DNA from 3 places in the Haemophilus sp. oral taxon 851 str. F0397 genome. Region 3 is predicted to be linked to each of the others. Evidence: riboswitches for the same ligand, from Rfam matches in the RefSeq annotation. Region 3 holds a riboswitch; each other region holds the start of a gene.

Region 1 (5,582 bases), on a different contig from region 3:
GGCTGGTTCGATAATTTCGACATCTAAGTTATTTTTTTCAAAAAAGCCTTTTTGTTGCGCCACGATGATCGCTGCGTGATCAGGGTTCACATACCAATCAAGCATTAAGCTAATTTTCTCTCTTGCCAAACTGGTAAAACTGGCGCTGAGTCCAATTACAAGACTGAAATAACGGATGATTTTCTTCATTTTTGTCTCCTTTTGTCATGAAGTGTTAAACGTGCCAAATAAAACGGCGTAGTAGCCAATCGATGCTGAAATATAAACAAAGCGAAATTGCCACTAAGATCAGCAATGCGGCAAACATTAAATCTACCTGCATACGAGCGTTGGCATGGATCATTAAATAGCCAAGCCCTTCTGATGAACCTACCCATTCTCCGATTACGGCACCAATCGGGGCGACTGAAACAGCGATTCGAAAGCCTGATGCAAATGCAGGTAAAGCAGCTGGTAAACGTACTTTAAGTAATAAACGTAAAGATGAGAGTTTGAACGTTTTAGCGAGATCGAGCCAAGCTTTAGGCGTATTGCGTAAGCCATCGTAACAAGCTGCAGTTACGGGGAAATAGATAATGAGAATAGCCATAACAATTTTTGATGGCATTCCATAACCTAGCCAAAGTACGAGTATCGGAGCGATAGCAAAAACAGGAATCGCTTGAGAAATCACTAAAACCGGTAATAGTAAGGACGATATTTTAGGCGAAAAAGAGAGTAATAGGGCTGATGACAATCCAAAAAGAAAACCCAGTAGCAGCCCTAAGCCAATTTCAATTAAGGTGATTAGTGTATGTTGCCAAAGCAGTTCTGAATGAGAAGTTAATTGCAGCCATACAGCTTGCGGAGAAGGAAATATGTAATGGGGAAAATCACCGAATACACCAATAAGTTGCCAAAGACAAAGCAATATAATTCCAATAAAGAGCGGTTTAAGAAGGCTAAGTTTCATCTTTTTCCCTCTAATAACTCGTTCAATAATTGCTGTTGGAGCATCCACAAATTGTTTTGGTTTAGATCTCGTGGTGCTTTACCTTCAGGTTTTATGACATCGGATAATGCTGATTGATTAGGCTGCGGTGAACGTAATACAAAAATACGTTGGCTTAAGCGTAATGCTTCTTGAGGATCATGGGTAACTAATAACACTGATTTATTTTTTAATAGTTCATAGGCCAAGTTTTGTAATTGGTAACGACTAATCGCATCAAGAGCAGAGAAAGGTTCATCAAGTAAAACTAAATCAGCGTTTTGCATTAATACTCGAGCGAGTGCCACTCTTTGTTTTTGCCCTCCAGATAATTGAGCACAGTTTTTATGCAGATGCTCTGACATACCCACTTGTTCAAGTAGTGCTTTTGCTTGAAGAGTTGTTTTTGCAGATTTATTTCCAAATAGTACGTTTTCTAATTGGACGTTATCAACAATTGAAAGCCAGGGATAAAGGGTATCTTTTTGTGGTAACCATGCCACTCGAATATTTGGATGTGAGATGATATTGCCTTGGATTTTCCCTTGTATATCAAGCCCTGCAATTAATCTCAAAAGCGTTGATTTACCTACACCAGAGCAGCCAAGTAAACTCACCCACTCATTAGGCAAAAGCGTTAAATCAAGGTGTTCAAATAGTACTTGTTCTCCAAAAGCAAGACTAAGATCCTGAATATGCACCATAGCACTAACCTAAGGATTAACTACTAAAAGTAACGATAGAAAAGGAATGAAAAGAGGTATGAAGAATGAGAAAGTATTTTTGCATATTAGTTTCCTACGTCAGTGCTAACTGTTTCAGGTTCACGGGTATCATCTCAGCCATCTTGTGGCACCCCGACTAAAAGTAGGAAAAATTCTATACTGCAATGAAAAATAAAACAAGGCTGAATTTTATTGGCTTTGGTTTATCATTTTTTAGAAAAACTAAATTTATAAAAAATGCCTTTCCGATTTTATACTTCGGAAAGGCATTGAAATTGAATGTGGTTTTATCCATTTTAGATATTTATACTATTTCTAAATAATACCGTAGAAATTAACCGCACTTTTGTCATCTAAGTAATTATTTTACGCGAGATACGTATTCGCCAGAACGAGTATCTACTTTGATTACTTCACCGATTTGAACGAAAAGAGGCACTTTTACTACTGCGCCAGTGCTTAATGTTGCTGGTTTACCGCCAGTACCTGCTGTATCGCCTTTAAGACCTGGGTCTGTATCGACGATTTCTAATTCAACAAAGTTTGGTGGAGTAACAGTAATTGGCGCACCATTCCATAAAGTCACGATACAATCTGCTTGGTCTAATAACCATTTTTCTGCATCACCTACAGCTTTTGCATCAGCAGAGTATTGTTCAAATGTTTCTGGGTGCATGAAGTACCAGAATGCATCGTCTTTGTATGAATAAGTTAAGTTAAGATCCATAACATCAGCAGCTTCAACCGAAGTACCAGATTTGAAGTTTACGTCTAATACTTTGCCTGAAATTAATTTACGAATACGAGTACGGGTGAAAGCTTGACCTTTACCTGGTTTTACGAATTCATTTTCAACGATTACGCAAGGTTCACCGTCTTGCATAAATTTTAGACCTGGTTTGAAATCACTGGTAGTATATGTAGCCATATTTTTAATATCCTAAAAATTAGAGATGGTTTGAAAAGTGCGTATTTTAACCCAAGAACCCGTCATTAGAGAAGAACAAAATTGGCTCACAATTCTAAAAAATGCGATTTCAGATCCTAAATTATTGCTAAAAGCCTTAAATTTACCAGAAGATGATTTTGAGCAATCTATTGCTGCGCGGAAACTTTTTTCTCTTCGCGTACCACAACCTTTCATCGATAAAATAGAAAAAGGTAATCCGCAAGATCCCCTTTTCTTGCAAGTGATGTGTTCTGATCTAGAGTTTGTACAAGCCGAAGGATTTAGTACGGATCCATTAGAAGAAAAAAATGCCAATGCCGTGCCGAACATTCTTCATAAATATCAAAACCGCTTGCTCTTTATGGCGAAGGGCGGTTGTGCGGTGAATTGTCGTTATTGCTTCCGCCGACATTTTCCTTACGACGAAAACCCAGGAAATAAAAAAAGCTGGCAACTGGCATTAGATTACATTGCGGTGCATCCTGAAATTGAAGAAGTGATTTTTTCAGGCGGTGATCCTTTAATGGCGAAAGATCATGAGTTAGTGTGGTTAATAAAACATTTGGAAAACATACCGCACTTACAACGTTTGCGTATTCACACTCGTTTGCCTGTTGTGATTCCGCAACGGATTACTGATGAATTCTGCACTTTATTAGCCGAAACTCGTTTGCAAACAGTTATGGTGACACACATTAATCACCCAAATGAAATTGATCAAATTTTTGCTAATGCGATGCAAAAATTAAAAGCCGTGAATGTCACGCTTTTGAATCAATCCGTTTTGCTAAAAGGCGTGAATGATGACGCACAAATTCTAAAAATATTGAGCGATAAACTTTTTCAAACAGGAATTTTGCCTTATTACTTGCATTTGCTAGATAAAGTGCAAGGGGCGAGCCATTTTCTGATTAGCGATATCGAGGCTATGCGAATTTATAAAACCTTGCAATCTCTTACATCTGGCTATCTTGTTCCCAAACTCGCACGAGAAATTGCCGGCGAACCAAATAAGACTTTATACGCGGAATAAGATCCGATAAAATATCGCGTAATTTTTTCGCCGCACTTCCGCGGCTAATTAACATGAATAACAACAAGTATCAGGAGTAATCCAGTGGATTCTATGAATAAAAATCAAAATGAACAATCATCTCAAGATGAATTAGATTTAGGTCTTAATCAAGTTGAACCAATTACACCAAAGAAAGTGGTGCAACCTAGCGAGTCAATTTTTAATAAAGCAAAAGGTTTATTTGCTAAAAAAGATCATGTAGAAACAAATTTTCATGAGCGTAAAGAACCCACTTTTGGCCATACTCCAGCTCAAGAAAGCGCGCCTTTTATTTCTAGCGAAACATTGAGAACAGAGCAAGAACCAGTTGTCCAGACTGTATCTTCAGAAGAGACAATATCTGCGGTTGAAGAAGAAATTAAAACTGAAACTATTGCCACAGAAACTATTGCCACAGAAACTATTGAGCAAGCGGAGAAACGTACTTTAAGCCAACCAGAAAAATGGAAAGTGTTGCAAGTATTACCAGCAAAACATCGCCGTTTATTTATGGCTATTTTGGCGTTGGTCATTTTATTAATTATTTTCTTTGCATTAAAACCAAGTTCTGACACCGTTGAGTCTTTCACTCAATCTAACAGCAATGAAATCCCCGTGCAGTTCCAATCTTTAGATCAAAATCAACCAGTTGAAACCACGATTTTAGATAATCCTCCTGCACAAAATCAGATGGCTGCAGAGCAAGCTAACCAACCTGAAAATGCGCCAAAAGCAGATGAATCAGTTAATAGTGCTACCGCTCAAAATCAACCTGCAGAAAACATGGCTGCGCCACAAAACATGGTTACGCCACAAAATATGGCTCAATCTCCAGTTCAAACCTCAAATACAATGGATTCAGCTTCAGCTAAACCTATGCAAGCAGCTCAATCAGAGCAACCACAAACTCAAGCTCAAGTGGAACAGCCAAAAGCGCCAACTGTTGTAGCACCAGTTCAACCGGTGAAAAAAGTAGTAGAACAACAAGTTGCGCATAAAGATATTGCGAAAAAAGAAGTGAAGGTTGCTGAAAAAGCACATGTACCAGCAAAAACAACTGAACAAAGCGTCGCTAAAACAGCAGGAAAAGCACCAATTGTTGAAGCCAAACCGATTCAAGTTAAAAAAGAAGCTAAAGTTCAAATTGTTGATGCCAAACCTGCAACGAAAGCAGCTGCACCAACTGCATCGGCGAAAACATTAACTGTGCCTAAAGGCGTTTCTCTTATGCAAGTATTCCGTGACAATCAACTTAATATTTCGGATGTTAATTCAATGAGTAAAGCAGCGGGTGCGGGCAATGTTTTAAGTAGTTTTAAACCGGGTGATAAAGTTGCAGTATCCGTAAATAGCCAAGGGCGAGTAAATGAAATGCGTTTATCTAACGGTACGCGATTTGTTCGTCAGTCTGATGGTTCTTATGAATATAAAAAATAATTTTTAGGGCGAGCAATCGCCCATTTTTCTTTTTCAAGTAGGATGTTATGTTTAAAAAAACGTTTCTAATTTTAACCGCACTTTGCTTGGTCGGTTGTGCTCAAAATGGTTTACCAAAGAAGCCAGAGCCGCAAAAGATGCAGGTGGAAAAAGTAGATAAGGCTTTGCAAAAAGGTGAAGCTAAAGTTTATTTGTGTAAAGATGATAAGCAAGTTCGTGTTGTTCATTCTACTCAAAAAAAACGTAAAAAATCATTGCATCACATTACGGTGACTTTCAATTCTATGTCAGAAAAATTGACATTAATGATTTCTGAGCGCGGTAAAAATTACGGCAATATTCGTTGGGCGTGGCAAGAGCGCGATGATTTTAGTGTGCTAAAAACTAATTTAGGTGAAGTTTTAGCGGAACAATGTGTGTTACAACCCGTAGAGCGTTTATCTGGTA
Region 2 (5,582 bases), on a different contig from region 3:
GCACTACGAGTATGATTTTTATCGTTTAACCAAATTTCTCCTTGATGAGGAAATTCAAATCCAGCGATTAAATTCAATAACGTACTTTTCCCCGCCCCACTTTCGCCAATAATTGCGACACGCTCACCAGCATTTACGCTCAAATTAAAGCACATCGGTAAGGTTTTATCGTTCAAAATCACATTATTTAGATAAATCATCTGCATCCCTATGTGTGTGAATAAAGGCAAACAATATGCCACAAAGCAATAATAAAATCCCTGCGGTTACAGCTGCATCTTGATTACGATAATTACCTAGCTGCTGATATAACAAGTGCGGTAGAGAAATAAACTCTTGATTGCCGAACAACGCAATAGCCGTAAAATCCCCTAAAGATAGCGCCAAGGCTAAAGCAAAAGAATAGCGCAATGGTGCACGTAAAGTTTGCCACTCAATCAGATAAAAACGTTGCCAGCCCAAAATTCCCAGACTATTACACAGATTTTCGTAATAACGCATATTGTTATGAAAAGGTGCGTTCAAAATACGTAAAACAAAAGGCATTGCACTTAATGCATTGCAAAATACAACAATGACAAACAAATCAATATTCGAAAAATCCCGCTCTTGTAATAATAAAAATAGCCCCATTGCGAGTACTAAAATCGGGATTGCCAAGATCACCATTCCTGCATTAATAATAAATTGCGCAATTTTCTGATAATGCAACCATTCTAAACGGCGTGATAAAAGCAATAAGGCAATCGCCATCATTAATGCAATCAATGCGGACAAGGGCGCAATAGAAAGTGAATAGCCTAACGCACGCCAAAGTTGAGAATTATGCCAAACTGTGAGCAAACTTGGTGAACTCAATGCGCTGACAAGAATATTCAACACTGGCGAAAAAAGGAAAAATATAAAAATAAGTAAGACAAAAACATGGAAAATTTTGACCGCACTTTTAGGTTTCTCAAACCAAGGATTACTATTGCTCAAGCCATTTTGATTATAGGGAGAAAAACGCGATGTTAAGCTAAATAAAACCAAGCAAAATACAAATTGTAACATGGCAAAAAGTGCTGCTTTTGGCAGATCAAATTCAAATAAAATCGCTTGGTAAATTGCGGTTTCTAACGTTGTATATTGAGGTCCTCCGCCTAGTGTAAGAACAACGGTAAAACTGGTGAAGCAAAGCATAAAAATCAAGCTGAATGTGGGCAAATATTGCTGACGAAAAACGGGCCATTCCACCAATTTAACGAATTGCCAACCTTGTAAATTGAGTTGCGCAGCAAGCTGACGTTGCTGATAAGGAATACTTTGCAAACTTTGTAAGAAAAGTTGCGTTGCAAGCGGGATATTGAAAAAAAGATGGGCAATTAAAATACCCGAGAGTCCGTAAATATGTCCCTGCCACGGTATTCCAAAAAGGTTAGCAAACTTAGCTAACCAACCGCTTGAACCATAAATGCCGATCAAACCAAAAATTGCTACTAAAACAGGTAAGACGAAAGTTAACGACATTAATTTTAATAGCCACTTTTTTCCTGAGAATGGTTGATAAAACAATGCTCGAGCGAGGAGCAGACCAAAAAAAATAGATAAAACGGTAGAAAGTAAGGCTTGTCCAAAACTGAAAAGAATCAGATGCTGTAGGTAATCATCCGTGAACCAAGTTTTCCATTGTAATTCATCACCCAATGCAAAGATCGAACTTAACGCGCCACCATAAAAAAGAGTAATAAAGCTAATGACAACAACCCCGCCTACATAATGACGAGAGCGGAGTTGTGGATGATGAAATAACGACAACATCAAACTATTTTGTTAATGTGGTTTGCCAAGTGCTAATCCAATTTTTTAATTGTTCCGCATTCACCATTGGATTGATTGGAGTTTGAGTTTTTTGTTGAGCTTTAAGCGCATCAAAGTGCGGTTCAATTTCACCTTGAATGACTGGCAACATAATATTGGCTGTCACAATATGTTTTTGTGCCGTAGGTGAAATTAAAAATGCCATAAAATCATCCGCACATTGATTTGGATGGTTTGCGACTCGAGCCGCTAATTCCACTTGAGTGATATGCCCTTCCGCAAAATCTGTCGCTGCATAATTATCTTTTTTCTCAAAAAGTTGGTGATAAAGTGGTGATGTACTGTAACTTAACACTAAATCCGCTTCGCCTTTTAAGAATGCACCGTAAGTATCCGACCAACCTTTACCCACTGTTACCGTATGCTTATCCAACTCTTTCCAAGCAGATTGAATTTTGTCCGCAGGATAAATTGCATTCATCCAAACCAATAAACCACGACCCACACTGCTGGTGCGAGGATCTTGATAAATTACACGGATATCTTGGCGTTCAACCAATTCTTTCAAACTTTTCGGCGGGTTTTGTAATTTAGTTTTATCGTACACAAAAGCATAGTTACCGAAATCGAAAGGCAAGAATGTTTTATTCGTCCATTTTGTTGGCAGATCAAGTTGAGTTAAATCTACTTTATTTGGCGTAAAAATACCTGTTTTTTCAGCTTGTTCTAAAACAAAGTTATCTAAACCTAATACAATATCCGCTTTGGTTTTCTTTCCTTCCAAACGAACACGGTTGAGCAACACACCACCACTTTCAAAAGGGGTAAAATTAATAGCGCATTGTGGGTGCGCTTTTTCAAAATCTTGTTTTACTTTTGGACCTGCTCCCCACTCAGAAGTGAAAGAATCATAGCTATATACGTTAACACTTTGCTGTGATTGAGCTAATGCTGCGGTGGAAAAAAGTGCGGTAGAAATTAAGGTTAATTTAAGAAGTTTCATTATTACATCCTTATTTATATCAAAAGGCAGCAATAATGACGGGAAGGAGATAAGGCTGTATTCCTAGTTTCCTACGTCAGTATTAACTGTTTCAGGTTCACGGGTATGATCTCAGCATATTGCACCCCGACTAGGCTTTTTAGTGTATTAAAATTTACTAAGATTGCCAACGGATTTTTAAAAAGAAATAAACTTTCTACATTTTCTTTCTGAAAAAATAAAAAAGCCCTGTAAAACAGGGCATCCATAAGCGGTTTTAAAATTAAAAAGTGATTCGATTCGGCTTTCAATGCCTAAATCTGTCTGAGCAATGACTTCAAAACCGAAATCAGCTAACACATCTGCCATTTCTTTTACTTTGCCTTTATTGCCCGTGGCAAGTACAAATCTTTGCTTCGTAATTCTGTTCCTCATATCAAACATTGTCTTATTTTAATATCTCACCAAAAATTTTCGGAATAAATATTGACTTTAACCTTAGGTCAAGGTTTATGATTCGTGCTCATTCAGTTATCACATAGGAGAAAAACATGAAAAAACTTATGACTTTTATCACACTTAGCGCTGCTGCAGTTTCAATTTATGCCCAAGCTAATGAACAACCGCATCAAGCACACATGAATATGCCAATGCCGACAGGTTCTGCAATGCAACAAGAATTAATGCAAGGTATGAATCAAATGCATCAAGACATGATGGCAGCCATGCAATATAAAGATCCTGATGTTGCTTTTGCAGCAGGTATGTTGCCACACCATATTGGCGCAGTAAAAATGGCGGAAGTTGAATTAAAATACGGAAAAGATCCTGAGATGCGTAAGCTTGCTGAGAATATTATTAACGCACAACAAGCGGAAATTGAACAAATGCAAAAATGGCTTAAAGTGCACAATAAAAAATAAAAAAGCCCTGTAAAACAGGGCATCCATAAGCAGTTTTAAAATTAAAAAGTGATTCGAGCACGGTTTCTTTCAAGTGTTGCTTTACCAATCCCTTGCACTTCTAATAGTTGTTCAGCACTCGTGAAATTACCGTGTTTTTCACGATATTGCACAATCGCTTCTGCTTTTTTCGCACCAATTCCAGTTAAGGCTTTTTGAATTTCACTAACGGTTGCCGTATTGATATTCAATTTATCGCTCACAGTAGTCGGTGCAACTTGAGCTTCAGCTTGAGTTGCTACAACAGGTTGAACAGCCTGCTCCGCAGTTTTTTCCTCAGCAAAAGCTGAAGACGCACCCAAAGCCCCGCACAATACCACCGAAGTAAATAATGTTTTCATTAATTTCATAGAGGTTTCCTTGTAATATGAACATGTTGACTAGCATATCAACACAGCCATTTTTTATGCTTTCAAGAAAACGCTCAAGATTCTTACCGCACTTTTGCGATTCAGATCGCAAAAATTCTTAATTTGAATGAAAAAACAAAGGGCTTATCATTTACGACAAGCCCTTAAGATTAGTTAACTTCTTTTATTCTCAGCTCTTTTGGAACCTCAAAGAACATATTTTCTTCTAAACCTTGTAGTTCTTCTATGGTATTCGCACCAAACTCTTTTAAGCGGGAAATAATCGATTGAACTAATTCTTCGGGTGCAGACGCGCCGGCTGTAATCCCAATGGTTTTCACATCATTAAACCAATCAGCTTGAATATCGGAAGGATCATCAAGAAGCTGTGATTTAACCCCCATACGAGAAGCCAATTCAGCTAAACGATTTGAATTTGATGAATTTTTAGAACCAACTACCAATACCAAATCTGATAATTTAGCCAATTCTCGCACCGCTTCTTGACGATTGGTTGTCGCATAACAAATATCGTTTTTGTGTGGCCCTTGAATAGCGGGATATTTTTCCTTTAATGCAGCAATGGTTTCTGCTGTATCATCTAGCGATAAAGTTGTTTGCGTCATAAAGGTTAAATCATCATTTTCTTGCATTGGCAAACGCGCAATATCTTCTACTTTTTCAATCAGAAAAATCCCGCCATCTTCGTTGCTATACTGCCCCATTGTGCCTTCAACTTCAGGATGTCCTTTATGCCCAATCAAAATCGCTTTTGTTCCCTTTCTACTTGCGCGTGCAACCTGCATATGCACTTTAGTTACCAAAGGACAGGTTGCATCAAATACTTTGAGATTGCGGTCTTTCGCTTCTTGTCGAACGGCTTGAGATACACCATGCGCAGAAAAAATCACGATCGCGCCATCAGGCACCTCGCTTAATTCTTCCACAAAGATCGCACCACGATCACGCAATCCGTTTACAACAAATCGGTTATGCACCACTTCATGACGAACATAAATTGGTGCGCCATGAATTTCTAAGGCTAGTTCAACGATACTAATGGCACGATCTACGCCGGCACAAAATCCTCGTGGATTCGCTAAAATTATCTTCATTTCTGACCGCACTTTTCTACTTGTTTATCTTGTACTTTTTTCTTTTCGTTCTTAAAAGCATCCAATGCTAATAACCCTGCGCCAATACAAATGGCAATATCAGCGATATTAAACACTGGATAATGGTAAATATCCCAGTAGAAATCAAAAAAATCCACGACGAAACCATTGTAAGCACGATCCACCATATTCGCTAACGCCCCACCAATAATGAGTGCATAAGCAGAATTTTGGATTTTTTGTGCAACATCATTTTTTGCTAAAAAATAAACCAACATGCCAGAAATAGCTAATGCTAACAAAATAAAGAAATATTGTTGCCAGCCACTATGATCCGCTAAGAAACTAAATGCCGCACCATAATTGCGAACAT
Region 3 (5,582 bases):
GTTCCGTAAATGATGCGAGAAAGGATATCTCGCCCAATATCATCTGTTCCGAGTAGATAGGCAGGATTGCCGCCTTCATACCAAGCGGGAGGCAGTAAAAGTGCTGTACGATTTTGTTCTGTTGGATCAAAAGGCGCAATATAAGGCGCGAAAATACTGATTAAGGCAACAATCACAATGAAGGTTAAACCGATTAGCGCGCCTCGGTTTTGTTTGAAGTAAAACCAAAATTCTTGCAAGGGCGTTTTCGGTGCAAAAGTTAAGGGCGTGTCAGACATAATCTCTCCCACAATTAATGACGGATACGCGGATTGACCACGCCGTAAAGTAAATCGACGGTTAAATTCACCACAATAATAATTGTCGCAATAATCAGTACAGAACCCTGTAATACTGGATAATCGCGCGCTTGAATGGCATCAATAATCCATTTTCCAATTCCTGGCCATGAAAAAATGGTTTCTGTGAGTACGGCACCAGAAAGCAATTGACCAACGATTAATCCGACCACAGTGACAACAGGAATTAACGCATTACGTAATGCATGCACAATAACGATTCGAGTATAACTTAGGCCTTTTGCTTTTGCCGTGCGAATGTAATCTTCACCTAACACTTCCAACATTGCAGAGCGTGTCATACGCGTAATAATAGCGAGAGGAACTGTGCCTAGGACTATTGCAGGAAGAATTAAGGATTTAACCGCATTTTCGAAGGCTCCGGGCATACCAGAAAGCCAGCTATCAATGAGCATAAATCCTGTTGGTGTATCGATCCAAAATTCATTATCTAAACGTCCGCCTTGTGGCAAACCGAGTTGTGGTGAAACGTATAAAATTAAAATCAATCCCCACCAGAAAATTGGCATAGAATAACCTGTGAGCGATGCAGCTGTAACTGTGTGAGAAATCCAACTATCTTTTTTTACTGCAGCAATCGTGCCTAAAATCACTCCGCCTAATAACGACCAAAATAACGCAAAAAATGCCAATTCAGCTGTGGCAGGGAAAAGTGTAAAGAATTCCGTAAGAACAGGTTGTTGAGTGCGGAATGATGCCCCAAAATCACCTTGTAGCACTTTAGCAATATAATGAAAATATTGTTCATGCAAAGGAAGATCTAAGCCTAATTGATGCATCATTTGTTGATGTATTTCAGGTGTTAAGCCACGTTCGCCCATCATTATTTCAACTGGATCGCCAGGAATAAAATGCACAAGGGCAAAAGTGATAAAAGTAATGGCAATAAAAGTAGGAATCACCATTAAGATACGTTTGAAAACAAATTTAAACATTCCAGCACTCAATAGACAATAAAAGTGCGGTAAAAATTCACCGCACTTTTCAAAGAAATTAATCGGTAAAAAATAAAAACGCTTCTGGATTCTACCGCACTTTTTCCAGTTTTGCCAAATGCGCAATCAACCATTTAATGCCTTGCGCTTGGAATGCTATTTGTAAACGTGTGTTATTTTCAGATCCTTCCACATTAATCACAGTGCCAAAACCAAATTTTTCGTGTTTGACTTTTTGCCCCATTTTCCATTCATTTTCATTTGTACCGACAGGAGATACTGAACCAACTTTTGCTAGATTCATCGCACGCGTAACAGTTCCTCGTAAACGAATTTCTTGGATACATTCTTGTGGTAATTCTGCGATAAAACGTGATGGCAAATGGCGTTCTTCTTTGGCATATAATCGACGGCTTTCTGCATAAGAAATTGTCAGTTTTTTCTTCGCGCGAGTAATGCCGACATAAGCTAAACGACGTTCTTCTTCTAAACGTCCAGGTTCCTCAAAAGAACGGAAACTAGGGAATAAACCTTCTTCTACGCCAACCATAAATACACGAGGAAATTCTAAGCCTTTAGCGGAGTGTAATGTCATCATTTCTACACAAGATTGATGTGGAGAAGCTTGTTCTTCACCCGCTTCTAAAGAAGCGTGCGTTAAAAAGGCGGTGAGTTCCGTCATATCTTCTGCATCATCAGGTTTGATGAATTCACGGGTCGCGGTAACTAATTCTTCCAAGTTTTCAATACGCACTTCGCCTTTTTCACCTTTTTCTTGTTTATACATTTCATATAAACCCGAATGTTTAATCACAAAATCAGTTTGTGCGAAAAGTGGCATTTCTGTGGTATCAAGTTGTAGTGAATTAATTAATTCCTGGAAACGCAATAATGCTGTTGAGGCTCGCCCAGCTAACATATTTTCTTGTGTTGCGACTTGTACTGCTTGCCATAAGGTAATTTGGCGTTCGCGTGTTAAGTTACGCAATATATCTAAAGTGCGGTCACCAATGCCACGGGTTGGCGTATTAATTACACGCTCAAAAGCTGCATCATCTTGACGATTATTAATCAAACGAAGATAGGCTAAAGCATCTTTAATTTCTTGGCGTTCAAAGAAACGCATACCGCCATAAATACGATATGGAATTTGACAACGAATTAAAGCTTCTTCAATAACGCGTGATTGGCTATTACTACGATAAAGTACAGCGCAATCATCAAGTTTTCCACCATGTTCTACCCAATCCTGAATTTGTGAAGCAACAAATTTTGCTTCGTCTAATTCATTAAAAGCGGCATAGATGCCCACAGGATCGCCTTTTTCACCCTCTGTCCATAAATTTTTACCAAGACGATCACTATTGTTTGCAATTAATTCATTTGCGCTGTTTAGGATATTGGCGGTAGAACGATAGTTTTGTTCAAGGCGAATGGTTTCTGCTTTAAAATCTTTCAAGAATTTTTGAATATTTTCGATTTGTGCGCCACGCCAGCCATAAATAGATTGATCATCATCGCCCACGATCATGACTTTGCCTGTTTCTCCCGCGAGAATTTTGATCCACTTATATTGAATTTTATTGGTATCTTGAAACTCATCCACCAAAATATGTTGAAAACGTTGTTGATAACGTTGCAAAATTAATGGTTTTTTCTCAAATAATTCATAGGCCCGAATTAATAATTCAGCAAAATCGACTAATCCTGCGCGATCGCAGGTGTCTTGATAGATCTTATAAATTTTAATCCATTCTCGTTCTTGGCGATCATTAAAATCTTCAATGTCGTTTGGTCGCAATCCTTCATCTTTTTTGTTATTGATGTACCAACAAGCCTGTTTAGGGGGAAAAGCTTTTTCATCAAAATTATGTAATTTTAATAACCGTTTAATTAAACGAAGTTGATCTTCTGAATCTAAAATTTGGAAATCTTGTGGCAATCCTACATCTAAATGATGAGCTCGCAATAAACGATGGGCAATGCTGTGGAAGGTTCCAATCCACATACCAAATAATTGATGTTGTGCGTGTTTGGCAAGTGTAGATTGAATACGATGACGCATTTCTGCTGCTGCTTTATTGGTAAACGTTACTGCCATAATGCTGCCTTCAGAAATATTTTCTACCGCAATTAACCAAGCGATACGGTGCGTCAATACACGCGTTTTGCCAGAGCCTGCACCAGCTAGCACTAAGTGATTACCAAGAGGAGCTGCTACGGCTTCGCGTTGTTTATCGTTAAGTCCGTCAAGTAATTCAGAAATATCCATGATGAAATTTTTATCTGTTCAAATTTACAGGAATTATAAGTCTAATTTTTTTATATCACAATCAAGAAAATCATAAACTTATCAGACTTTACAAAAATAGTATTACAACTTATATTGATTCGCGGTTAGTCGGGGTGCGGACATCGCTGAGAAAATACCCGTGAACCTGAAACAGTTAGCACTGGCGTAGGAAACTAATCTCTCCTCCTTAAAGGGCTGACTTACTTTTTTCTGTATTCATATAAGTAAGGATGCATCATGACACTCTCTTTTTCTTTAAAAAATTCTTTTAAATTGACCGCACTTTCCAGTGTGCTTGGTTGCGGCTTATTAGGATTAAGTTTATCAACCCCTGCTCAAGCGGAAGGCAAATTAGTGCTGTATTGCAGTGTCCAAAATACGACTTGTGAAAAAGTCGCTCACGCGTTTAGCAAAAAATATAATGTGGACACTCAGTTTGTGCGTAATAGCACTGGGACTGTATTAGGCAAAATCAAAGCCGAAAAAGAAAATCCACAAGCAGATGTGTGGTATGGCGGTACATTGGAACCGCACTTTCAAGCGCGAGATGCTGGTTTGTTAGAAAATTATCGTTCACCTCTGCAAAAAGAAATTATGCCTCAATTCAAAAAGCTCACTGAACAACGTGGCGATACCACGTCGATTATTTATCTTATGGAGCTTGGCATTGGGATGAATGAAAAACTGCTAGCTGAAAAAAATATCGCGAAACCTCAATGTTATGCTGATTTATTAAAACCAGAATTTAAAGGGTTAATTCAATATCCAGATCCTCGAGTATCGGGCACTGGCTACACCATTCTTACAACTTTAATTGAAATTATGGGCGAAGATAAAGCCTTTGCTTATTTGAAAGAACTTGATAAAAACATTGCTCAATACACGAAAACTGGATTAGCAACGGCTAATATTTCTACGGGCGCAGCTGCAGTTGATATTGGTTTTATGCATACTTATGTGCGTGAAAAGGATAAAGGCGCATCGGTTATTGGTGCTTTACCTTGCGAAGGCACAGGATATACGTTAGGGGCGGTCAGTATCATTAAAAATGGGCGCAATTTAGATAATGCTAAACGCTTTGTCGATTTTGTTCTTTCTGCTGAAGCTCAAGAAATTCCTTGGCGTGAGGCGGATTCTTACCAACTGCCAACAAATATTCATGCCAAAGCGCATCCACATCTTTCAGAGCCGGCAAAACTTAAATTACTTGATATTGATTTCATCAAATTTGGTTCGGATCAAGAAGCGAAACGATTAATAGAACGCTGGGTTGAAAATGTGAAGGAAAGAAAAGAGTAATTGATACTAGTCTAAGCAAAGTGAGGTGAAAATTCACCGCACTTTGCTTTTCCCCTTGAAATCTTTCTTTTTATTCTTATATCTGTGACGTTCAATTTTTATCTTTATGAAGGAAAAAATTATGTCACAAAATCAAGAAACTCGCGGCTTCCAATCTGAAGTCAAACAACTTCTCCAATTAATGATTCATTCTTTGTATTCCAACAAAGAAATTTTCTTACGTGAATTAATTTCTAATGCCTCTGATGCAGCAGATAAATTACGCTTTAAAGCACTTTCCAACCCTGCTTTATATGAAGCTGATGGCGACTTGCGTGTCCGTGTTAGCTTTGATGAGGATAAAGGAACGATCACAATTAGCGATAACGGCATTGGTATGACTCGCGAGCAAGTAATCGATCATTTGGGTACGATTGCAAAATCAGGAACAAAAGAATTTTTAACCGCACTTGGCCAAGACCAAGCAAAAAATAGCCAACTTATTGGGCAATTTGGTGTGGGGTTTTATTCAGCTTTTATTGTGGCAGATAAAGTGACTGTAAAAACCAGAGCAGCTGGCGAAGAGGCTGATAAAGCGGTACTTTGGGAATCTGCGGGTGAAGGCGAATATTCTGTGGCGGATATTGAGAAAAAATCCCGTGGCACAGATGTGATTTTACATTTACGCGAAGATGAAAAAGAATTTTTAAACGAATG

Evidence for each region. Region 3 has a riboswitch for thiamine pyrophosphate ahead of HMPREF9096_RS02265 (ABC transporter substrate-binding protein). Riboswitches for the same ligand answer to the same signal wherever they lie in the genome.
Region 1: linked by a shared signal. The riboswitch ahead of HMPREF9096_RS00925 (ABC transporter ATP-binding protein) and the one ahead of HMPREF9096_RS02265 (ABC transporter substrate-binding protein) in region 3 are both predicted to bind thiamine pyrophosphate.
Region 2: linked by a shared signal. The riboswitch ahead of thiB (thiamine ABC transporter substrate binding subunit) and the one ahead of HMPREF9096_RS02265 (ABC transporter substrate-binding protein) in region 3 are both predicted to bind thiamine pyrophosphate.

What each region holds. Positions count from the first base shown of each region.
Region 1 is NZ_JH591082.1:174,599-180,180, forward strand. It holds gene HMPREF9096_RS00935 (ABC transporter substrate-binding protein) at 1-189, opposite strand, end outside; gene HMPREF9096_RS00930 (ABC transporter permease) at 215-952, opposite strand; gene HMPREF9096_RS00925 (ABC transporter ATP-binding protein) at 949-1,674, opposite strand; TPP riboswitch at 1,749-1,840, opposite strand; gene efp (elongation factor P) at 2,057-2,623, opposite strand; gene epmB (EF-P beta-lysylation protein EpmB) at 2,661-3,677, shown strand; gene oapA (opacity-associated protein OapA) at 3,762-5,135, shown strand; gene HMPREF9096_RS00905 (hypothetical protein) at 5,183-5,582, shown strand, end outside.
Region 2 is NZ_JH591072.1:107,017-112,598, forward strand. It holds gene thiQ (thiamine ABC transporter ATP-binding protein) at 1-200, opposite strand, end outside; gene thiP (thiamine/thiamine pyrophosphate ABC transporter permease) at 184-1,800, opposite strand; gene thiB (thiamine ABC transporter substrate binding subunit) at 1,805-2,803, opposite strand; TPP riboswitch at 2,855-2,942, opposite strand; gene HMPREF9096_RS05775 (hypothetical protein) at 2,981-3,226, opposite strand; gene HMPREF9096_RS05770 (DUF305 domain-containing protein) at 3,334-3,705, shown strand; gene HMPREF9096_RS05765 (helix-hairpin-helix domain-containing protein) at 3,747-4,094, opposite strand; gene ispH (4-hydroxy-3-methylbut-2-enyl diphosphate reductase) at 4,265-5,209, opposite strand; gene lspA (signal peptidase II) at 5,206-5,582, opposite strand, start outside.
Region 3 is NZ_JH591080.1:231,557-237,138, forward strand. It holds gene HMPREF9096_RS02280 (ABC transporter permease subunit) at 1-278, opposite strand, end outside; gene HMPREF9096_RS02275 (ABC transporter permease subunit) at 293-1,294, opposite strand; gene uvrD (DNA helicase II) at 1,386-3,566, opposite strand; TPP riboswitch at 3,687-3,776, shown strand; gene HMPREF9096_RS02265 (ABC transporter substrate-binding protein) at 3,825-4,886, shown strand; gene htpG (molecular chaperone HtpG) at 5,008-5,582, shown strand, end outside.